4 regions of the Micromonospora sp. NPDC049366 genome follow, and region 2 is predicted to be linked to each of the others. Evidence: riboswitches for the same ligand, from Rfam matches in the RefSeq annotation. Region 2 holds a riboswitch; each other region holds the start of a gene.
The links. A riboswitch is a leader RNA that binds a small molecule or an ion and turns the genes downstream of it on or off. The one in region 2 is predicted to bind S-adenosylmethionine.
Positions count from the first base shown of each region.

Region 1: it holds a riboswitch for S-adenosylmethionine, as region 2 does, so the genes downstream of both, ACIBTV_RS15655 (ABC transporter substrate-binding protein) here and ACIBTV_RS29520 (hypothetical protein) in region 2, are expected to answer to the same signal.
Region 3: it holds a riboswitch for S-adenosylmethionine, as region 2 does, so the genes downstream of both, ACIBTV_RS01435 (aminotransferase class V-fold PLP-dependent enzyme) here and ACIBTV_RS29520 (hypothetical protein) in region 2, are expected to answer to the same signal.
Region 4: it holds a riboswitch for S-adenosylmethionine, as region 2 does, so the genes downstream of both, thrC (threonine synthase) here and ACIBTV_RS29520 (hypothetical protein) in region 2, are expected to answer to the same signal.

Region 1 is NZ_JBITMV010000009.1:245,531-250,945, reverse strand. Features, by position in the region: gene ACIBTV_RS15665 (amino acid ABC transporter ATP-binding protein) at 1-49, opposite strand, end outside; gene ACIBTV_RS15660 (amino acid ABC transporter permease) at 46-825, opposite strand; gene ACIBTV_RS15655 (ABC transporter substrate-binding protein) at 870-1,739, opposite strand; SAM riboswitch class IV at 1,998-2,110, opposite strand; gene ACIBTV_RS15650 (nuclear transport factor 2 family protein) at 2,347-2,763, shown strand; gene ACIBTV_RS15645 (glycogen debranching N-terminal domain-containing protein) at 2,773-4,962, opposite strand; gene ACIBTV_RS15640 (Na+/H+ antiporter) at 5,205-5,415, shown strand, end outside.
Region 2 is NZ_JBITMV010000029.1:762-6,176, reverse strand. Features, by position in the region: gene ACIBTV_RS29540 (AAA family ATPase) at 1-56, opposite strand, end outside; gene ACIBTV_RS29535 (transposase) at 395-685, opposite strand; gene ACIBTV_RS29530 (SDR family NAD(P)-dependent oxidoreductase) at 938-1,795, opposite strand; gene ACIBTV_RS29525 (helix-turn-helix transcriptional regulator) at 2,001-2,864, shown strand; gene ACIBTV_RS29520 (hypothetical protein) at 2,981-3,280, opposite strand; SAM riboswitch class IV at 3,604-3,724, opposite strand; gene ACIBTV_RS29515 (TerB family tellurite resistance protein) at 4,017-5,198, shown strand; partial or broken gene ACIBTV_RS29510 (hypothetical protein) at 5,188-5,415, shown strand, end outside.
Region 3 is NZ_JBITMV010000001.1:309,965-315,379, reverse strand. Features, by position in the region: gene ACIBTV_RS01440 (PrsW family intramembrane metalloprotease) at 1-1,176, opposite strand, end outside; SAM riboswitch class IV at 1,200-1,322, shown strand; gene ACIBTV_RS01435 (aminotransferase class V-fold PLP-dependent enzyme) at 1,369-2,628, shown strand; gene ACIBTV_RS01430 (aromatic acid exporter family protein) at 2,649-3,884, opposite strand; gene ACIBTV_RS01425 (metal-dependent phosphohydrolase) at 3,997-4,641, shown strand; gene ACIBTV_RS01420 (DUF4031 domain-containing protein) at 4,720-5,043, opposite strand; gene ACIBTV_RS01415 (FAD-binding oxidoreductase) at 5,114-5,415, shown strand, end outside.
Region 4 is NZ_JBITMV010000001.1:288,221-293,635, forward strand. Features, by position in the region: gene ACIBTV_RS01335 (ABC transporter permease) at 1-636, shown strand, start outside; gene ACIBTV_RS01340 (ArsR/SmtB family transcription factor) at 1,148-1,465, opposite strand; gene ACIBTV_RS01345 (DMT family transporter) at 1,557-2,534, shown strand; SAM riboswitch class I at 2,605-2,739, shown strand; gene thrC (threonine synthase) at 2,751-4,037, shown strand; gene ACIBTV_RS01355 (GNAT family N-acetyltransferase) at 4,383-5,402, shown strand; gene ACIBTV_RS01360 (hypothetical protein) at 5,392-5,415, opposite strand, start outside.

The DNA of each region.
Region 1 (5,415 bases), on a different contig from region 2:
GGACGTCGCGGACGCCCAGGCTGACCGAGGTGCTGGTGTCGGTGCTCATCGTTGACTCCCTCCGGCCGCGCCGGGCAGCGCCAAATCGGCGTCGTCGATGTCGTCGGCCGGAGCCCCGGCCGGGCGGCCGTGCCGCAGTCGCCGGTCGATCGCGTTGACCACGTGGGTCAGCGGCACGGTGAGCGCCAGGTAGAAGAGTCCGGCCAGCAGGAGCGCGGACTCGTTGCCGGTGGTCGCCGCGTAGTCCTGACCGATCCGGAACAGCTCCCGCTCGCTGGCCACCAAGCCGAGGAAGTAGACCAGGCTGGAATCCTTGATCAACGCGATGAGCTGGTTGACCCAGGCGGGCAGGACCCGGCGTACGCCCTGCGGGATGATCACCACCCGCATCGCCTCACCCCAGGAGAAGCCGAGCGCGCGGGCGCCCTCCAACTGGGCCGCCTCGACCGACTGGATGCCGGAGCGGAAGATCTCTCCGATGTAGGCGGCGGCGATCAGCGACAGCGCCAGGATGCCCAGCGGGTACGGGTCGGGACCCCACACCTGCATCCCGAGCGGGGCCAGCCCGACGCCGATCAGCAGGATCGTCGCGGCCGCCGGCAGGCCCCGGAACACGTCGGTGTAGACGCGGGCCGGCCAGCGCAGCCAGCGGGTGCGGGTGATGCCGGCGACCGCCAGCAGCAGGCCCAGCACCGAGCCGAGCAGGGCGGCGGAGACCGCCAGGATCAGCGTGTTGGGCAACCCGACGGTCAGCATCTCGGGTAGCGCCTCGCGCATCGACTCCCAGTCGAAGAACGTCTCCCACAGGGTGCGCAACGGATCCATCAGGTTCCTCTCCTACCGCCCCGCTCGCTCGTACTCGTCTGCCGTCAGGACGCGGCCGAGGCCGACGCCGTCGCGGCCGGAGCCGCCACCGTGCCGCTGCCGGGCTTGAAGTCCGCCGGAACCGGCCGGCCCGGGTAGTACTCGGCCTGCAGCCTGCTCCACGTGCCGTCCGCGATCACCTCGTCGAGGCCCTTGTTGAGCGCCTCGCGCAGCTTGTCGTTGCCCTTCGCCACCGCGTACGCCGTGGGCGCCGGGCTGAGCTCCTTCGCCGCGACGGTGATCTTGCCGCCGCTGTCCGCCGCGGACTTCTCGCCGATCTCGGCCGGGGCGATCCAGGCGTCGGCGGTGCCGGCCTTGAGCTGGTTGATCGCGCCGTTGTAGTCCGGCACCCGCACCGGGTCGAGGCCCTTGCCGGTGGCGTAGTCGTCCTGGACGGTGCCCTGCACGACCACCACCCGCTTGCCCGAGAGCTGGTCGAAGCCGGTGATCGGGGAGCCGGCCGGGACGTCGAGTCCGAAGTAGCCGAAGTCGTAGCCGTTGCCGAAGTCGACGGTCTTCTTGCGCGCCTCGGTGATGGTGATCGACGAGCTGCCGACGTCGAACTTGCGGTTGTTGACCTGGGAGAGCAGCGCGGAGAAGTCGGTGCCGACGAACTCCACCTTCAGGCCGATCTTGCCGGCGACCGCGGTGAGCAGGTCGTTGTCGAAGCCGGTGAACGTACCGTCCTTCAGGTACACGTTCGGGGGCGCGTCGGTCAGGGTGCCGGCGCGCAGCACACCGGGCTGAAGCAGCCCGTACGGGTTGTCCGCCGCGCTGGACGAGGCGTCGTCGCCGCACGCGGTGAGGGCGGTCGCGCCGAGGACGGCGGCCACGCCGAGGGCGGCCACCCGGGTCAGGGCAGGAAGGAATCGCACAGGTGTCTCCGGAGGGTGTTCGGTGGCGGGGCACGGACGTGCGCCGCCGACGGTGCGCCGGAGGGCGTACCGCGGGATCGATCAGGAAAAGGAGGTGCGGCGCGTCAGCGCGGGGCGCCGGGGCGACACGCGGCGCTGCAGACCCACATCATGTCGACGTGCCGACGCCGGGTCAGTGCCGGCGGCGCGGCGAAGCCGAACGATGGGGTGGTGATGCGGGACATGCGGCTCTCCTGGGTCGTTGTTGACCTGGGAACCAGGCCACGCTTGCACCGGAGGTCGCTCCGGTGCCCGGTCCTCACCCGGGGCACCCCACCGCGGAGGAGGGTTGCCGGCCAGCAAGCCGGGGCTACGCGCTGGCACTCATGACCTGCGGCGAGGTTAGCACTCCGTGACCGGCTGCCGTCCAGCCGTTATGACCACCCTCACGCCGCGCACCCCGGCCGCCGACCGGTCGCCGGGCCGTTGTGGTCCCGGTGGGTGTCCGCGACCGGCCTCGACCGCCGCGCGCCGTCGATAGAGTGGCGGTGGAGACCGGCGGACAGGGGGGTCGCGCCACGCCACGGAGCCCCGCCGTGCCGCCCGCCCGCAGAGAGGTGGTCGTGTCATGACGGCTAACCGGGACCTCGTCGCCCGCGCCTTCGCGGACTGGTCCGCCGGCACCGCGCCGATCAGCGACCTCTTCGCCCCCGACATGCGGTGGGAGGTCGTCGGCCACTCGGTGGTGGCGGGGACCTACCAGGGCGCCGAGGACTTCCGCACCCGGGCGATGGAGCCGTTCAACGCCCGGTTCGGCGAGGACAGCCCGTACCGCCCGGTGAACCTGCGGGCGATCTACGAGGACGCCGACGCGAACACCGTCATCACCGTGTTCGACGGTGCCGGGGTGACGGTGGACGGCTCCACCTACGAGAACACCTACGCGTGGTTCCTGACCTTCCGCGACGGCAAGGTGGTCGACGGCGTCGCCTTCTTCGACAGCTTGGCCTTCAACGAGCTCTGGCGGCTCCCGCCGCGCGGCTGACGGCGCGGATCACTCCGCGGCCCGCAGCTCGTGCCGGGTGCCCTCGGCGTGCACGTTCCAGCGACGGCCGAACGCGGGCAGCCCGTCGAGCCGGATCCAGCCGAACGGCTCCGGAATGTGCGGGTCGACGACCAGCCGACCCTCGACGGCATCCAGGCCGAGCAGCGTACGCAGGAACAGCAGCGGCGCCCCACTGGCCCACGCCTGCGGGTTGCACGCCGTGGGGTAGGGGACCGGCCGCAGGCCGAACGCGCGGTCGTAACCGGAGAACGCCTCGGGCAGCCGGTGCGCGGAGAACGTCGCCGCCTCCAGCATCGACGTGATGATCCGGTGCGCCTCATCGTGGTGGCCGTAGCGGGCGAGACCCGCGGCGATGAGCGCGTTGTCGTGCGGCCAGACCGTGCCCAGGTGGTAGCCGATGGGGTTGTAGCCCCGGTCGGCGGTGGACAGCGTCCGCACGCCCCAGCCGGAGAACATCTCCTCCGACATCAGCTGGTACGCCACCGCGCGGGCCCGCTCCGGCGGCACGATGCCGCTCCACAGCAGGTGCCCCATGTTCGAGGTCATCGAGTCGATCTGCCGCCCGTCCCCGTCCAGGCCGATGGCGTAGTAGCCGCCACGGTCGGGGACCCAGAAGTCGCGGTCGAACCGGTCGCGCAGGGCCGCCGCCTCGGTCCGCAGTCGCGCGGCCAGCGCCGGGTCCTGCCACGGCCCGGCGGCGAGTTCGGCCGTCCGCAGCTTCGCGTCGTACGTGTACCCCTGCGTCTCGCAGGTCGCGATCGGCAGCGTCGGGATGGTCCCGTCGGCGAACTGGACCCCGTCGTGGGAGTCCCGCCAGCACTGGTTGCCCAGGCCCTGCGTCGAGCGGGTCGCGTAGCCCACGTAGCCGCGCCCGTGCAGGTCACCGCACTCGTCGATCCAGCGCAGCGCGGCCTCGGCGTTCGGCCGCAGCTCGCGGACCAGCGCGTCGTCGCCGGTCCAGCGCCAGTACTCGGACAGCAGCACCAGCCACAGCGGGGTGGTGTCGGCGCCACCGTAGTAGGGCTGGTAGGGCTTGATGCCGAGCTGTGTCAGCTCCCCGGTCCGGTACTCGTGGAAGATCTTTCCCGGCTCGCGGTCGGTGAAGTCGTCGTACTCGCGGGCCTGGTGCGCGGCCAGCACCAGCAGGGCGCCCCGCGCCAGGTGCGGACCGAACGCGACGGTCTGGTAGGAGGTGATCAGCGTGTCCCGGCCGAAGACGGTCATGAACCAGGGCAGCCCCGCCGCGAGCAGGACGACCGGCTCGTCCCGGATGCGCTTCTCGATCCGCATCGACACCAGGTCGGCGCCGGACTTCCGGTACACCGTGACCAACTGGTCGGATCGGCTGCTGAGCGTCGGCGCCGTCGCCAGCCACTGGGTGGACGGGTCCTCGGCGTCCCGTTCGAAGGCGTCACCGAAGCCACGCGCCACCGGCTCGAGGTCCAGCCCGCCGCAGTGCACCGGCACCCGCAGCTCGCACTCCCACGCCTGCCCCCGGTCGAGTCGCAGGCGCCAGACCAGCGAGTCGCCGTCGACCAGGTCCGCGGCCGGGTTGACGGCCACCCGCACCGACGTGGCGTAGCCGCCGTTGCGGTAGGTGAACCGCAACGCCGACCCGTCCGGCTCGTGCCGTCGGACGATCCCGGCGGACCGGTCGCGCACCGACTCCTTGATCTCGAAGAGGTCGGCGAAGTCGGTGCCGACGGCGAGGCGCAGCTGGAACTCGACCGGCTCCGGGCCGAAGTAACGCAGCTCGATCCGCTCGTAGAGGCCGTCGCCCACGAAGCGCTGCCGCCGCACCCCGACCCGGTTCGGGGGCAGGCCGGGCAGGCCGGCGTTGGCGAGGAAGAACGCGGCGGAGAACGGGTCGACGGTGCCGGACGCGAGCACGAGCAGCGGCTCGTCGTCGATGGTGAGTTCCCACCGGTCGAGAAAGCGGGTGTCGTCGTGCACCAGCCCACCGATGGAGCCCTTGGGCACGTCACCGCGGGCGTCGGAGAACATGAAGGTGCGACCCTCGAGCACGCTGACCGCGTCCGGTCCCAACTCGGGCGGCAGATCGCGGCACGCTCCGCTGTGGGTGGTCTGACCGTCGTCCGGCCACGGCTGCGCCGGGGTGCGTCGCCTCTCCGCCGCCGTCACGTCCACCCCCCAGCCGGGCACCGGACCTGCCGTCACCGTCGCCCAGCCTAGGCGCCGGTCGGGCACCGGGGTCGCGGCATCGGCCGAGGTTCACCCGGTGCCCGACCGAAGGGACGACCCCGCACGCCGTGCGGGCGGCCGGCTCCGCGAAGGGCTCTCCCGGCCGGGCGCCTCGGGTTTCGTGCCGAACCGGCCCGGCTGACCGTGTTCCGCCTGCACGGCCCGCCGTCAGCCGCGACAGTGGAGTCGGAAGCCGGCGGCTGACGCGGGGGTGCGGGGTGACGGGGGACGTGGAGGCGCTCGTCCTGCTCGTGGTGCTGGCCACCACCGTGCTGGTCGGCACCACGATCGGCGGCCGCTACCGGGTCGCCCCGCCCGTCCTGCTCATCGGCATGGGTGCGCTGCTGGCGCTCGTCCCGCCGCTGTCGCACGTCGTCCTCGCCCCCGAGGTCGTGCTGGTGCTCTTCCTGCCCGCGATCCTCTACCGGG
Region 2 (5,415 bases):
AGGGTGGTCTTGCCGGCTCCGGGTCCGCCGGTGATGACGATGTACTGGCTGCTCACTTCATCCTCGCTGATGGGCGTCGACGTCTCGCAACTTGATGCTGTTGCCCTGGTGGTGCCGCACGTCGATCCCGGGTTGAGCGGGTGTCGCCGGGGCGCCCTCGGTCCCGGCCTGCCGAAGTCGATGCGGCGTTGGCTGTTGTGGCGGCCTGGCGGTGCGGGCGTCGCGGACACGCCTGCTGGGCGATCTCGGCGCGCTGCTGGTCGTGGCGTTCCCGCTCGAGGGCGCGCTGGCGGCCCTGCCGAGGAGAGTTGTAGAAGGCGCTGTGGGCGACGCCGAAGAGCGGCAGAGCAGACGGACCGGGTAGGTCTTCTCCGCGTCGGTGAACCGGTACACGTCAGTCCGGTTCACCGCTCCGTCTCGCGTGCGAAGACGACCGCGGCTTTTTCAGGATCTCTTCTCCAGCTCCGGTGGGCAACCTGACGCCGCAGCCGGCCCGCTCGTCAGCGGCCAGGCCGCTGGGCCGGTCGCCATTGCGCTCCTGCCGCAAACGATCGACCCAGTTGCGCAGCGTCTCGTGGTTGACGCCCAACTCCCGGCCGACGTCACGGATCGTGCGACCGGAGTCGAGGACCAGCGCCGCGGCCTGGCGGCGGAACTCCTCGGGGTACTTGCTCTGTCGAGCCACAGCGGTCTCCCCCTCCTCCGCAGGACGCCAAGTCAGAAGGTGTCCGGTCTCAGGGAGTCAGTCCACCTTTGTGGCTCGCCGCAGGCGATCCAGGTCGCCGCCCGGTCGCAGTCGTTGTACACGGACCAGGCAACGACTCTTGTCAACTCTGTGGGAGCCGTGGCTGACGACCGCTGGCCGGTCCCGGTGGCAGTTGCCCGGACCGGCCAACCGATCGAGCCGCCTGCTGCCCCAAGCGGAGTCAGCGCGTGGTCAGGAGATCTGCCAATCGATCGGCTGCTCGCCCGGAGACGGGATCAGCGCGGTGAACAGCGGACTGGGCGTTGCGAGGACGGCGTTACGGAACTCCGCCCAGTAGCCGTCGGTGCCCAGGATCTGCTTGGCCCTGGGAATGGCTGCCGAGTCCGGCGCGGAGTAGTAACGTACCTTGGTGTTGTCCCCGTCGACGGCGGCTCGGTACACGACGTCGGCGGTGATCGACGGGTCGGAGCCGGTTGGCGCGTTCTTGGAGAAGAACGCATCGATTCCAGCCTGGTAGTCCGCAGGGACGTCCTGCGCAATGTCGATCTTCGTGAAGATGCGGGTGGAGTGCTGTCCGGGCAGGACGGCCTTGACCGCGATGCCGAAGGCGGCCACCTCCAGGCTCATCCCCTCGCTGAGCGCGGCCACGGCTGCCTTGGAGGCGGCGTAGACGGCGCTGTACGGATAACCCTGCTCGGCGGTCAACGAGGAGATGTTGATGATCGTTCCGGAGCGCTGGGCGCGGAAGATCGGCAGGAAGGCCCGGCTGAGCGCGATCAGTCCGAACACGTTGGTCTGGAACTGCCGGTGGATCTGGTCCATGCTGCTCACCTCCACCGGCCCCATCTGGTAGAAACCCGCATTGTTGACCAAGACGTCGACCTGTCCGAACTGCTCGACGGCGGTCTGCGCGAAGGTCCCTGCCGCCTGCTCGTCATCGACGTCCAGCAGCAGCGTCCTGACCCGCTTCAACTCGTCGTGCACCGTCAGGTCGGCCTCCTTGCGGACCGTCGCGACCACGTTCCAGCCTTCGGCGGCGAACTTCTCGACGATGGCCCGGCCCATTCCAGTCGCGGTACCGGTCACCACGATTGTTTTCGACATGGAGGGCTTCCTCTCCTATTAGTTCCGGCCCGGACATTCGTGCCCGCTATGGGCTTTGCTGCGTCCGGGCGAGTGGTGGCTTGCTGACGTGTCCCAGTGTCATCGTGGTGTATCGGGCCGACCAGGTTCGGTTCTTCATGGGAAAGACAGTCCCAGGTATCCGCCGGGGCCCGAGGGTAGATTGGGTTTCATGTCCAATCGTCCGGCGTCCGCCGTGAGCAATCCGCTTGCCGAGTTTCTGCGGGCCAGTCGTGCACGTATCCGGCCGGAGGACGTCGGCCTACCCGACGGCGGCCGGCGGCGCCGCGTTCCCGGGCTGCGCCGTGAAGAGGTCGCCCAGCTGGCCAATGTCAGCGCGGACTATCTGGCCCGGCTCGAGCAGGGACGCGTCACCAGTGCGTCACCCGAGGTCCTCGACGCCCTCGCGGACGCGCTTGGTCTCGACCGCGACGGCCGGGAGTACTTGCATTCGATCGCAGGGCCGAAACAGCGCCCAGGATCCCGTACGCAGACCACGTCGCGGGTTGACCCGCAGACCCAGCGATTGCTCGATAGCCTGTACGAAGTTCCCGCCTACGTATTCGGCCGGAGACTGGATATCCTCGCCTGGAATCCCCTGGCCGCTGCCTTGTTCGCCGATTATGGGGCACTGCCGGAGCGGCAGCGGAACCTTATCTGGCTCACTTTCCTCGATCCGGGTTACCGGGCATTGAACACCGACTGGGCCAGGGCCGCCCAGGAATGCGTCGCCTATCTACGCATGGAGGCCCGGAACTACCCGAGCGATCAGCGCCTGGCCGAACTTGTCGGGACTCTCTCCGTCAAAGACGCGGACTTTCGCACATGGTGGGGCGGCCACCACGTGACCGGCGCCGCACTGCGCCGCAAGATCTACCAGCATCCACTGGTCGGCCCGCTCACCCTCGATTCGCAGCAATTCGACGTCAGCGGCAAGCCCGACCAGCACCTCGTGGTGTTCACCGCCGAACCAGACAGCCCATCCCACGAGGCACTGAAGTTGCTCGCCCAGTGGGCGAACACGCCGGTGGCTTGAAATCCCCGTTCCGAAAGTGCCCTTCCTCCGATTCAGCATCGTGGTTGTAGACCTGTTCTATGGCCGGGACTGTTGGCGATGTCGGCACCGTCAACAGCAGCCGGCCGGACCGGCGATCACCGAGCGGTGGACAGGAATCGGGTCTGGGCGTGCCGCAGGCTGCTGAGGGCGGCGGGCACGGGCACGACGCCATAGCGGTCGAATGCATCAACGCTCGCCCCGAGCGATGGTGGCCACCGCCGCTGCCACTCGACCAGTGGCACCCGCGGGCCCGCTGCGCGCAGCGGCGTGGCGAGTCGGTTGAACTCCACACTTCGCCATTCGAATAGCGCGCTCCAGCGTCGCGTCGCGGCCATCAGCGAGCCGGCGACGTCGGCCGCCGTGGCCGTCGACGGCTGGACCACGTCGCCGTTCATGAGCGAGTGCCGCCCCAGCGGCAGTGCGTTGCGGTGGCCGTACCGTTGGCCGACAACCGCTGAGACGTGTCGGCAGGTTTCGCAGCCCAACCACGACCACCTGGTTCGGGTGGTCACCGTGTCCCGGACGCACAAGACGCACAGGTCGAGGTCGCCGGAGATGTCTCGTCCCTCCTGGTCCGGCGTACGTGATTCACAGCCGCATCGCTGCTCGCGCGGGCCTCCACCGCCGCGGAGATTTCCGCAGGTCAGGCAGACCGCGAAAGCGGTCAGATCCACGTCGTGGAATGGCACGGTGAACTCGCCTTCTGGTGCCCTCAAGGCACCCGCTCTTGCCGGGCCGCAGTTCGCGGTCGGCCTGGTCTTCTCCCGGGGGCACCGTGCGCGGGTGGCGCGGTTGCCGGGTCAGCAAGCCGGGAGGCTTGACGCTGACCACTCGTGACGCCCACGCAGCATAGAGATCAGCGAGGTCGGGAGCAATCCCGAGGGAGCGCGCGGTGGAAGCCCGCGTCGACCGCGGGTGCTCTGGCTGCCGGAGGCCCTGGTGCGGATGAGCAGTTCGGCGTCGCCGGCTCCGCCTGGCTCGCCAGGCACACGGCGCTCCGTGAGGCAGCGGCACGATGGCCGTAGAGCACCGAAATCTGGCCGATGGGGAGATGTTCTTGGGCCGCTGGGAGGACGTCGCCCCGTCGGTGGTCACCGTTAGCCTCTCGCCAAAGACGTGAGAGGAATGGCGATGGACCTTCGTGGTGTTGGGCTTGGGCGGCTGAAGGACGTTGCCGACGCCGCGGGACGAGTGGTCGCCGACAGCACGAGCGTCGCGAGGCAGTTTGTCGCGGATGCTGCTGGCGATGCCCAGGAGAAGGTGAAGCAGTCCGCCGAGCAGGTGATGGCGAAGGTCGGAGAAGTCAAGGAGGGCATCTCGACGTGGTCGTCGCGCGACACCGACAATGTCGGCGACTTGTCCACGCTCAGCGCGGACGGGAAGTTGCTCTATTGCCGGGTGCTGGTGAGTCTGGCGCTGGTCGACGGCCTCCTCGACCCTCGCGAGATCGCGAATCTGTACCTGTTCGCGTCGACGATCGGCCTCGACGGCGAAGCACGGTCGGAGTTGCGTAGGGAGATCACCGGGGCGCAACGCGACGCAGTAGGTGGCGCCGGCGACCCCGACGCCACGGTGAAGTTGTCCAGCGAATTGCGCGACCTCCTTGAGGAGGATCAGCGCGAGCCGGTCTTCACGGTGCTGGTGCGCGATCTGGTGCGAATCTCGCGTGCTGACAGGCATGCCGCGGACGCCGAGCGTGAGCGGATTGTGCTGGTGGCAGCACTCGTGTTCCCCGAGTCAGCTGACGAGGTCGTGGCGGCGACCGAACGGTTCGTGATTGCCGAGGAAGATTTCGCTTCCGGCAAGATCACGACCAGCCAGCTGGAAACCACCACCAAGGACATCGCTGCGAAGGCTGCTGCGTTCGGTGCCCCGATCGCTGCGGTCAGTCTTGCCGGCAGCGTCTCCGGACTCAGCGGGGCGGGAATCACCTCGGGTCTGGCGGCCCTGGGGTTCGGTGGCCTGCTGGGTTTGAGCGCGATGGTCACCGGGATCGGCACCGTGGTGATTCTCGGGGTCGCGGTCCATCAGGGGGCGCGTTGGGTGCTGGCCACCAACGAGCGCGAACGAGAAAATCGACGCGAGCATCTCATCCAGCAGGTCCTCAAGAATCATCAGCAGGCGATGGCCGAGCTCACCGACGACATCGCGGGGCTCGCTCACCGGGTGCAGGCCTACCTCATCCAGACCTTGAGGAACGAGGAACGCCTGACCATGCTCAAAGCTGAGTTGGCCGCGTTCCAGTCGGCCCTGGCAAATCTGCAGACCAGTCAGGAGGCCTTCGAACGCCGGGAGCCGCTTCATGTCGGATAACCAGCTCTCGGCCGCCGCCGCGGTCGTGGCTTACCAGGCCGTCACGCTGACCGAACTGCGGGGCTTGTTCGATCAGGTGGATTTCGACCTCAAGGATGTCCTCGAACGCGAATCTCGCGTCAGCGACACTCTGGACTCGGTCGAGTCCGACTTCGACGCGGTGCGCGCCCGTCTCCACGCACTGGGCGTCCTCGTACCAGCCCAGGCGTGCCAGGCG
Region 3 (5,415 bases), on a different contig from region 2:
GCGTAGCGAGCCGTCCCGCAGCAGCGCCAGCCGGGTCGCGGCGAACTGGTAGCCGCGCATCGCCTTCACCCCGGCGTCGCCGGCCACCCGCCGCGCCCAGACCCGGGCGGCGTGCCGGCGGCCCAAGCTGCTGAGCGCCGCCACCTCGGGCGGGCTCAGCCAGCCGGCCCGCACGTAGTCCGGCAACCGGCGCTCGGTGAGCCGCCCCTCCCAGGCGCGCAGCCAGATGGCCAGCCCGACGGTGCCGAAGAAGACCGGGACCATCACACCGAGAAAGCCGTACAGCATGATCAGCGGCTGGCCGGTGGCCTGGGTGAGCGTCGGCAGGAGGTTCCAGGTGCCGTGCAGCATCATCGCCAGCAGCAGGCCGGCGATCGGGGCGAGCACCCGGACCCGCCGGTCGGCCGTACGCGCGGCGATGCCCAGCCCCACGCCGGTCATCGAGGTGAAGAGCGGGTGGGCGAACCCGAACAGCAGGATCCGGACGATGAAGATGGCGATGACCTGCTGGGCGCCGGTCGCCGGGCCGAACCGCTCGGCACCGGACGCGAAGCCGTATCCGCCCAGGTAGAGGATGTTCTCCACCATCGCGAAGCCGACCGCGGACAGCCCGCAGTAGACCAGCCCGTCGGTGATGCCCGACCACTCCCGCCGCCGGAAGACGAGCAGCAGGATCGGCCCGAGCGCCTTGGTCAACTCCTCGATGAACGGCGCCGCCAGCACGCCCGTCAACGCCGCCGGCAGGCCGAAGTGGGCGAACTGGCGGGCGGCGAACTCGTTGACGGTCAGCGACGCCGCCGTCGACACGAACGCGCCCCAGGCGAAGCAGAAGATCAGGTACTTCAGCGGCTCCGGCTCGTAGCGGTCGAGCCACAGGAAGCAGGCGACCAGCACCGGCACCGGCAGGACCGCGGCGACGACGCCGATGAGCAGCGCCTCCAGGCCGAGGCTCTCGCCCAGCGTGTAGACCATGAACACCGCGCAGGCGGCGATGAGGAGCACCACGGCCGCGAGCACCAGGAATCGCCGCCAGCTCAGCCGGCGCAGCGGCATCCGGGGCGTGCCACCGGGCGCGGGTGGGCCCGAGGGCACGGTCGGCGACGGCGGGGCTCCGCCGGGCGTGGGGTCGGCCATGCGGTCAGCGTAGTGGCCGCCGGCTCCCTGTTCCGGTCGCATCGGTGGCCGCTATGCTCAGCACAGGTCACGAGCGCCAGCGTCAAGCCCCGGCTTGCTGGCCGGCAACCCTCGTCGAGGTTCGCGGTGGGGTGCCCCGGGTGATGACCGGGCCCGGCCCCGATCCGCGAGCCGGGCAAGCGCGGACCCCGTCCCCATGTGCGCCCGGGGTCCCGGCCTCCGGGAGGTTCCGGCATGACCGTCACCCTCGTCCCCGCCCCTGTCGTCGTGTCCGACCCGGCCCTCGCCGGATCGCTCGACGTGCTCGGCGTGCCAGGTGAGATCAACCTCGACTACGCCGCCACCGCGCCGTGCGCGCGGGTCGCCGCCGACGCGGTCACCGCGCTGCTGCCGTGGTACGCGAGCGTCCACCGCGGTGCGGGGGCGCTCTCCCGCCGCTGCACGCTCGCCTACGAGCGGGCCCGGCAGACGATCGGCGACTTCTTCGGCGCCCGCACCGACGACCACGTGATCTTCACCCGGAACACGACGGACGCGCTCAACCTGCTCGGCCGCGCCCTGCCCGCCGGCACCACCGTGGTCACGTTCGCCGGCGAGCACCACGCCAACCTGCTGCCCTGGCCGCGCGGCTCGGTCCGGCTGCCGGTGCCGGCCGACCCGGGTGAGGCGGTGCGCGCCCTCGACGCGGCGCTCGGCGAGCTGCGCCGCGCCGCGAACCCGGGGCTGCCCGTGCTGGTCGCGGTCACCGGGGCGAGCAACGTCACGGGTGAGCTGTGGCCGGTGGCCGACCTGGCCCGGGTGGCGCACCGGCACCGCGCCCGGATCGCCGTCGACGCCGCGCAGCTCGCCCCGCACGCCCCGGTCGACCTGCTCGCGCTGGACGTCGACTATCTGGCCGTGTCGGGGCACAAGCTCTACGCCCCGTTCGGCGCCGGAGTGCTGATCGGGCGGGCCGACTGGCTGGACGCGGCGCCGCCGTACCTGGCCGGGGGCGGTGCCACCGTCCGGGTCGGCGCGGCCACCCACGACGTCACCTGGAACGTCGGGCCGGCCCGGCACGAGGGAGGCACCCCCAACCTGCTCGGCGCAGTGGCGTTGGCCGCCGTCTGCGACGCCCTCGCCGGCGCCGACCGGGACGCGCTGCACGCCCGGGAGCAGCGGCTGCTGGCCCGGCTGCGGGAGGGGCTGGCCGCCCTGCCGCACGTCGTCGAGCTGCGCACCTTCGGGCCGGAGGCGCCCCGGGTGGGCATCGTCTCGTTCGTCGTCGCCGGGCGGGACTCCGCTGACGTCGCCGCCGAACTGGCCGCGCGGTCCATCGGCGTACGCGACGGGCTGTTCTGCGCCCACCCGCTGGCCCGGCGGCTGCTCGGCGAGGCGGCGGCGCGCAGTGGTCGGCGGGACCTGCCGCCGACGGCGCTGCGGGCGAGCATCGGTCTGGGCAGCACCGAGGAGCACGTCGACCGCCTGGTGGCGGCGCTCGCCGCGCTCGACTGACGGCCGGGGCGGGGCGGGGCTCAGCCGATGGGAGGGGCGACGGGCGCCTTCGGCCCGCCCCCGTCCGGTTCGGGCCCGGTGCCCTGCGGCGTCTCCTGGTCGCCGAAGGAGTTCCGGACGAGCCGGTTGGCCTCCTCCTGCTCGATGCCGGTGGCGACCAGGAGATCGCTCGCCGTCGTACGCACCTGGGCGATCACCACGCTGCCGGAGAAGCCGACCCCCTGGGCGTACGCCCGGCCGGCCTCGCTGACCGCGCGGAGTGACCGCTCGCGGGCCTTCTGCGGCTCCTCGCCGGCGGCGAACTCGTGCTTCATCAGGCGGACCGACTCGGCGAGGTGGTCGATCGCCTCCGGCATCGGCTCCGGGATCGGCTCCTCGTCCTCGATCAGGGTGACCGACCGGCGGATGAGGGTGCCGCTGTTCCGCATCGCCCGGTCGATCGGGTCGGCCGCCTCCGCGTAGTGGGTCAGCTCGTCTCGGCGGTGCCAGCGGGCCGGCGAGAGGATGGCGGTCTCCTTGGCCCCCTCGATCGCCTCACCGAGGGTGGCCAGTTCCTGTTTGTTGTCGCGGAGCCGGTCGAGGGCCCGCTGGGTGGCGTTCCGGTCCCGTCGGCGCAGCCCGTCGGCGGCCATGTCGAGCTGGGTGGCGAGCAGGTCGAGCGCCGGCCGGGCGGCCCGGTTGATCACCCGCCTCGGGTTGAGTGGCAGCAGGATCGCGGTCACCAGGAGCGCGACCCCACCGCCGACGAAGGCGTCGACGAAGCGCGGGATCTCGATGTTCTGCGTGGACGGGCTCAGGGTCACGATCAGCACCGCCGTGGCCGCCGCCTGGATGACGATCGCGACGCTCGCGCCGGCGAAGATCGTCGACAGGATCGCCACCGTCACCACCACGCCCAGTTGCCAGGCCCCGGTGTCCAGCACGTAGATGATCCCGTCGCCGATCGCCACCCCGATCGCCACCCCGAGGATCAGCTCCACGGTGCGGCGGAACCGCTGGCCGACCGAGGCCGCCAGCGTGCCGACCGCCGAGATCGGCGCGAACACCGGCTGCGGGTTCCCGAGCAGCCGGTGCGACACCAGATAGGAGAGCGCGGCCGCCAGGCCGGCCTGCACCGCCAGGCCGCCCGCCATCCGCACCCGGTGCAGCCGGTCGTGAAAGGTCGCCTTGCCCCGGTGGCGAAGCTCCTCCATCGCGTCCGCGATGCGGGCGCTGTCGATGTCGGTCAGCGTCTCGCCCAGGCCGACCCGCCGCATGAGTGACTGTCGTCTGCTCCCCCGCGCCTCGGCCATGGCCGGTACTACCCACGCCGGGCCGCCTGAATCCTGCGGTTACGCCACACTCCGCCGCGTGCGGCACACTTCTCGGGTGACCGACCTCCTCGACCGATGGCGGGCGGCGGCCCGAGCGGCCGGTGCCACCGATGTGGTCGGGCTGACCGATGCCGGGCACCAGATGCTGGGCCGGTGGCGGGAGCCGCACCGGCACTACCACACGGTCGAGCACCTGACCGCCGTGCTCGACGTGGTCGACGCGTACGCCGGGTCGGCTACCCGCCCGGACCTGGTCCGGCTGGCCGCCTGGTGCCATGACGCCGTCTACGACCCGCGGGCGGCCGGTGACGCGAACGAGCGGGACAGCGCCGACCTGGCCGGGCGGCTGCTCGGTGGGCTCGGGGTGCCGGCCGACGCGGTGGCCGAGGTCCGCCGGCTGGTGCTGCTCACCGCCGGGCACGCGGTCGCGCCGGGCGACGCCGACGGCGGTCTGCTCTGCGACGCCGACCTCGCCGTGCTGGCCGCGCCGCCACCGGCGTACGACCGTTACGCGGCGGCGGTGCGACGGGAGTACGCGCACGTGCCGGAGCCGGACTTCCGCGCCGGCCGGGCACGGGTGCTCGACGGGCTGCTCGCCCTCCCCGCGCTGTTCCACCTTCCGCCGCTGGCCCGCCGGTGGGAATCGGCCGCCCGCGCGAACCTGACCAGAGAACTCACCACCCTGACCACCGCCCCCTGAGCCGCCCGGGCTCCCGCGCCGCGCCGCACCGACCGGGCTCTCGGCGATCATGCAGTTGTGGCGGGGGACGAAAGGGATCTACCTGGTCATACCGGGCACCACAACTACATGATCAACCGGGGTGAGGGGTGGTGGCGCGGGGCGGAACAGGTGTTTCGGGCGACGGAGGTCGGCCTGGCGGAGCAGCCGCACCAACTCGCGGCTGGGCACCACGCGCGCACCCAGCCAGACGGCCATCGCGAACCGTTCCGCCGGGATGTCGTAGTGGTCCCGGTCGAAGCCGCGCCGAGGGGCGCCGAGCGCCTCCGCGAAGGCGTGCAGTTCGGCGTACGAGACGTCGCTGACCAGATGGGACCAGAGCCGGCCGCGGGACGGCCAGCTGGGCCGATCCAGGTAGAGCATGACCACAAACCTAGCCCGCCACTTGTCGATCATGTTGAGGATCGACGGCCGGCGACCTAGCCTCTGCACCATGGCCGGTTCCCCCCTGCTCGACGACCTGCGTGCCGCCCTCGGCGAGAGCGCCGTGCTGACCGACCCGGACCTGCTCCGGATGCACGAGCGCGACGAGGCCGACCTGTGCGCCGCCGGAACCCCGCTGGTGGTGACCCGGCCACGCACCACCGAGCAGGTCGTCGCGGTGGTGCGGGCGGCGGCCCGGCACGGCGTACCGGTGGTGCCGCAGGGCGCCCGGACCGGCCTGACCGGCGCGGCGAACGCGGTGGACGGCGCGGTCGTGCTGAGCACCGTGGCGATGGACGAGATCCGGGAGAT
Region 4 (5,415 bases), on a different contig from region 2:
CTGAACTTCACCCTCTTCACCATCTTCGTCTCGGCGTCGTTCCTGCTGGTCGTCGTGGTGGCGCTCTTCTTCGGCGACACGGTGGCCAGCGAGGCGAGCTGGGGGAGCCTGCGCTACCTGCTCGCCGTGCCGGTGCCCCGGGCCCGACTGCTCACGGTGAAGCTGCTGGTCGCGCTCGCGTACTCGGGGCTGGCGATGCTGCTGCTCGCCGGCACCGCCCTGCTCGCCGGCACGCTGCGCTACGGCTGGTCGCCGCTGCGCAGCACCGTCGCCGCCGAGCTGCCGGCCGGGGAGGGGCTGCTCCGGCTGCTGGCCGTGCTGGGTTATCTGGCCGTGGTCCTGCTGGTCGTGGCCGGCCTGGCGTTCCTGCTGTCGGTCACCACGGACGCGGCGCTCGGGGCGGTGGGCGGCGCGGTGCTGCTGTGGATCCTCTCCAGCATCCTGGACCAGATCACCGCGCTCGGGGCGCTGCGGGCGTTCCTGCCCACCCACTTCAGCACCGCCTGGCTGGGCCTGCTGTCCACGCCGGTGCAGACCGACGACGTCGTACGCGGCACGATCTCGGCGGTCGGCTACGCGACCCTGTTCTGGGCGCTCGCCTACTGGCGGTTCACGCGCAAGGACGTGACCTCGTAGCCGACCCCGGTCCCGTAGGCGCACACCTCGTCCCACCTGGTCCTGGTGAGTGGTCGGTCGCCCTGTCGACCTGCCCCGGATCTGGGGCGGCGTCCGACGCCGTGGCGAGCCGCCGTAGGGCGGGGTCGCGGGACGCCGTAGTGCGCAGTCGCGCCGGATGCCGTAGCGGGAGGGAAAGGTCCACTCCGTTGGGCCGACCTGGCGCGGTGCCGCGCGGCGAAATCCCGCCAGAGGGCCCCGACGGTGTCGATCATGTCGCCGGGCCGGACGTGCGGGTGCCGGATGCTGGCGCGTGGCGGATGTCGCGGCGAGCGGCGGCAGGACAGGCTAGCCCGGGGTGGATTCGACGTCGGTCGCGGGCTTGATCGACACGGTTTCCCTGATATCGCGGGGTTGGCGCGACGGGGACACCGCGATATCAGGGAAACGGGGTGGAGCACGGCGCCCCAGCGCGGGTGGGTAACGGCGCGCGAGCGCGGTTGGGTAACGGCGCCGGGGAGCCGGTGCGGGGTCAGGCGCGTTTGGCGGGGGTGGTGTCCCGGTTGAGGACGGCGTCCAGCAGGCCCGGGTAGAGCCGATCCACTTCCTCCCGGCGCAGCCGGACGTAGCGGCTGGTGCCGGCGGCCCGGGTGCGGGTCAGCCCCGCCTCGCGCAGCACCTTGAGGTGGTGGCTTCGGGTGGCCTTGGAGACGCCGAACTCGAAGCTGCCGCATGCGTATTCCCCGCCGGCGGCGAGCGCGCGGACGATCTGCAGCCGCACGTCGTCGGCCAGCGCGGCCAGCACGTTGGTGACCGGCACGTCGCGCAGCTCGGGTTCCTCCAGCTCCATGTGACCAGTGTAACCCTTGTTCGACAGAAGTCGAACAAGGCCCTAGGGTCGGTGAGGCTGGTTCGAAGGTAGTCGAATATAGGAGTCGAGGATGCGTTCCCGCGCCGCCGCCTTCCCGCTGCTCGCCGCGCTGAGCTGGGGGGTGATGTTTCCCGTCCTGGCCAGCGCACTGGACCGGGTCGACCCGCTCAACCTGACCACCGCGCGCTACCTGCTCGCCTCCGTGGCCCTGGTCGCCCTGCTGCTGCTCCGCGAGGGGCGGGCCGGTCTCCGCCCGGCGGGCCGGGGCGTGGAGCTGGCCGTGCTCGGTGTCGTCGGCTTCGCCGGCTTCAACCTGCTCACCAACCTGGCCCTGGAGCACGCCGCGCCGCAGCAGGTCGCCCTCTTCGTCGCCACGACCCCGCTGGTCACGCAGCTCGTCCGCTGGGCCTGGGACGGCGTACGCCCGCGGCCCGCCCTGCTGGCCCTCTCGCTGGTGGCGCTCCTCGGTGTCGGTCTGGTGATCACCCGCGGCAGCCTGGCCGGGCTCGGGCAGTTCGGTCTCGGCGGGCTCATGATGATCGGCGCCGTCGTCGGCTGGGCGATCTACACGCACGGGGCGGGCCGGTTCGCCGGCTGGTCACCCCTGCGCTACACCACGCTGACCGCGCTCGCCGGCACGATCGCGATGCTCGCCGGAAGCGTCGCCGCCGACCTCGTCGGGGTCCAGCACGCCCCGTCCGCCGCCGACCTCGGCGCGGTCTCGCCGCAGCTGGCGTACGCCGTGGTGGTGGGCGCGGTGATCGCCGTGCTGGCCTGGAACACGGGGGTCCAGCGGCTCGGCGCGGCCAACGCGGCGCTGTTCATGAACCTCGTCCCGGTGACCACCTTCGCGGTGCAGATCGCCCGCGGTTACCGGCCGGGCCCGGTCGAGCTGGTCGGCGCGGGGCTGACGATCGCCGCGCTGATCGCCGCGAACCTGGTCAACCGGTCGCGCGGCGGCGCGTCACCGCGGGTGGTCGAGCAGCGCGGAGCCGCCGTCACCGATCCGGTCGCGGTCGTCGACCCCGTGGCGGTGGTGAGCCGCTGACGGCTCACACCGTGGGAACCGCCGGAGGGCGGGGCCGGGTGGGCGCTTAGACTCGGTCGTACAACTGAATACCTCATCCAGAGGGGCTGAGGGATACGGCCCGACGACGCCCCGGCAACCACCCCGCGCGCTCACCGCTGAGCGACGGCGGGGCAGGTGCCAATTCCGTCCCCGCCGCACGGTGCGATGCGGGGAAAGATGAGAGGACTCCTCGACATGACGTCGACGATCGCCCCGTCCGGCATCGACACCACCGCCAGCCCCGCCCGCGCCCTGGTCTGCCGGGCCTGTCAGGCCCGCTACCCGCTCGCCGCGCAGCACGCCTGTTACGAGTGCTTCGGCCCGCTGGAGGTCGACTACGACGCGGCCGCCCTGGCGAGCGTCACCCGGGAGCAGATCGAGGCCGGGCCGCAGAACATCTGGCGGTACGCCGGGCTGCTCCCCGCCGGCCAGGACCCGGCCACCCGGGTCACCCTGGACCCCGGGCTCACCCCGCTGGTCGCCGCCCCGCACCTCGCCGCCGAGCTGGGCATCACGGCGCCGCTGTGGGTCAAGGACGACAGCGCCAACCCCACCCACTCGTTCAAGGACCGGGTCGTCTCGGTGGCGCTCACCGCGGCCCGGGCGCTCGGCTTCCAGCGGTACGCCTGCGCCTCGACCGGCAACCTGGCCAACTCGGTGGCCGCCCACGCCGCCCGTGCCGGGGTGCCCTCGGTGGTGTTCATCCCGTCCGACCTGGAGCAGGGCAAGGTCGTCACCACGGCGGTCTACGGCGGTGACCTCGTCGCCATCGACGGCTCGTACGACGACGTGAACCGGCTCTGCGGCGAACTGGTCGAGACGGACGAGTTCGAGGACACCGCGTTCGTCAACGTGAACGTGCGGCCCTACTACGCCGAGGGGTCCAAGACGCTGGGCTACGAGGTGGCCGAGCAGTTGGGCTGGCGGATCCCCGCCCAGGTGGTGATCCCGATGGCCTCCGGCGAGCTGCTCACCAAGATTGACAAGGCGTTCTCGGAGCTGGTCGAGATCGGGCTGGTCGAGCCGCCGGCCGGCGGCTGGAAGGTGTTCGGCGCGCAGTCCGCCGGCTGCAACCCGATCGCCACCGCGCTGCACGCCGATAGCGACACGATCAACCCGGTCAAGCCGACGGGGATCGCGAAGTCGCTCAACATCGGCGACCCGGCCGCCGGCCTCTACGCGCTGGAGGCGGTGCGCCGCACCGGGGGCTGGATGGAGTACGTCGACGACGACGAGATCCGCGAGGGCATCCGCCTGCTGGCGCGTACGACCGGCGTCTTCGCCGAGACCGCCGGCGGGGTGACCGTCGCGGTGCTGCGCAAGCTGGTCGAGTCGGGCAAGCTCGACCCGGCCGCCGAGACGGTGGTCTTCAACACCGGTGAGGGGTTGAAGACCATCGACGCCGTCGCCGGCCAGGTGGGCCCCACCCACCGGATCCGCCCGTCGCTGCGGGCCGCCCGCGACGCCGGCCTGCTCGGCTGACCCGCGCCCCCGGTCTGATCGACCCCCGTGACGCGGTGCCCGGCCCGGGCACCGCGTCCGGGAGCCTCGGCTCGATCGTGCCGGCTCGCCCGAGCGGGGGATCAGGCCGTTCCGCCGGGTAACCGGCTTTTCGCTCTGGGTGCGGAAAACCCACCGCTAAGGACTTGACGGCAGGAACCGGACGGCGCAAGATGCTCCGTGCGGGAGGGCATTTCGCCGAAGACTTTTGAAGTTCTTGCGACCCAACGCCGGAGGCGTTGTGCGAGTGTCCCTCCCGACCAGCCTCCGATCGGGCCAGCGAAAATCGCTGGCCCGATCGTCGTCTCGGGGCGCACCCTACCCGCCATGAGCATCACGATCGCGCCGTTCGACGCCGCCGATCCGGCCGCGATCGACGAGGCCTACCGGATCGGGGTCGCGGCCCGCGACGCCGACGAGCCCGACTTCCCGCCCTTCTGCCGCCGGCGCCTCGACGGCATGCTGCGTCACCCGATGCCCGGCACCGTCACGCTCTGGGCGTTGGCCCGGCTCGACGGTGTGCCCGCCGGCCTCTTCACGCTGGACCTGCCCCAGCTCGACAACACCGAGAACGCGACGGTGGAGCTGATCGTCCACCCCGACCAGCGGCGGCGCGGGGTGGGCCGTGCGCTGCACGAGCACTGCGTCCGGCTGCTGCGGGAGCAGGGTCGCAAGCGGGTGGTGGGCATGGCGGTCTCGGCGCTGCCCGGCGGCCCGGCGCGCCCGACGGCGGGTGCGGCGTTCGCCGCCGCGATGGGCGCCCAGCCCGCGCTCGCCGAGGTGCGCCGTCGGCTCGACCCGGCGACGGTCGATCAGACCGCTCTGGACGAGTTGCTGGCCGAGGCCCGGGCGCGGGCCGCGGGCTACCGCACGGTCCGTTGGCACGGCCGCATCCCGGAGGAGTACGTGGCCGACATCGCCTACCTCGACGGGCGGCTGTCGACCGACGCGCCGATGGGCGACCTGACGTGGGAGGCCGAGAAGGTCGACGCCGAGCGGATCCGGGGCACCGAGCGGGCGCTGGCCGCGCGGGGGCGCCGCCAGTACCACGTCGCGGCCCGGCACGAGGCGTCCGGCCGGCTCGTCGCGTGGACGCTGCTCGACGTCGGTCCCTCCGCCGACTGGCACGCGTACCAGCAGATCACCATCGTCGACCCGGACCACCGGGGGCACCGCCTCGGTCTGCTCACCAAGATCGAGAATCTGCGGTACCTGCTCGCCGAGGAGCCGGCGGTACGCGCGATCGACACCTTCAACGCGGCGTCCAACACGCACATGATCACGATCAACGAGCAGCTCGGTTTCCGCCCGGTGGACGGCTGGACCGACTGGCAGTTCACGCTCTGACCGGCGGCCCGGG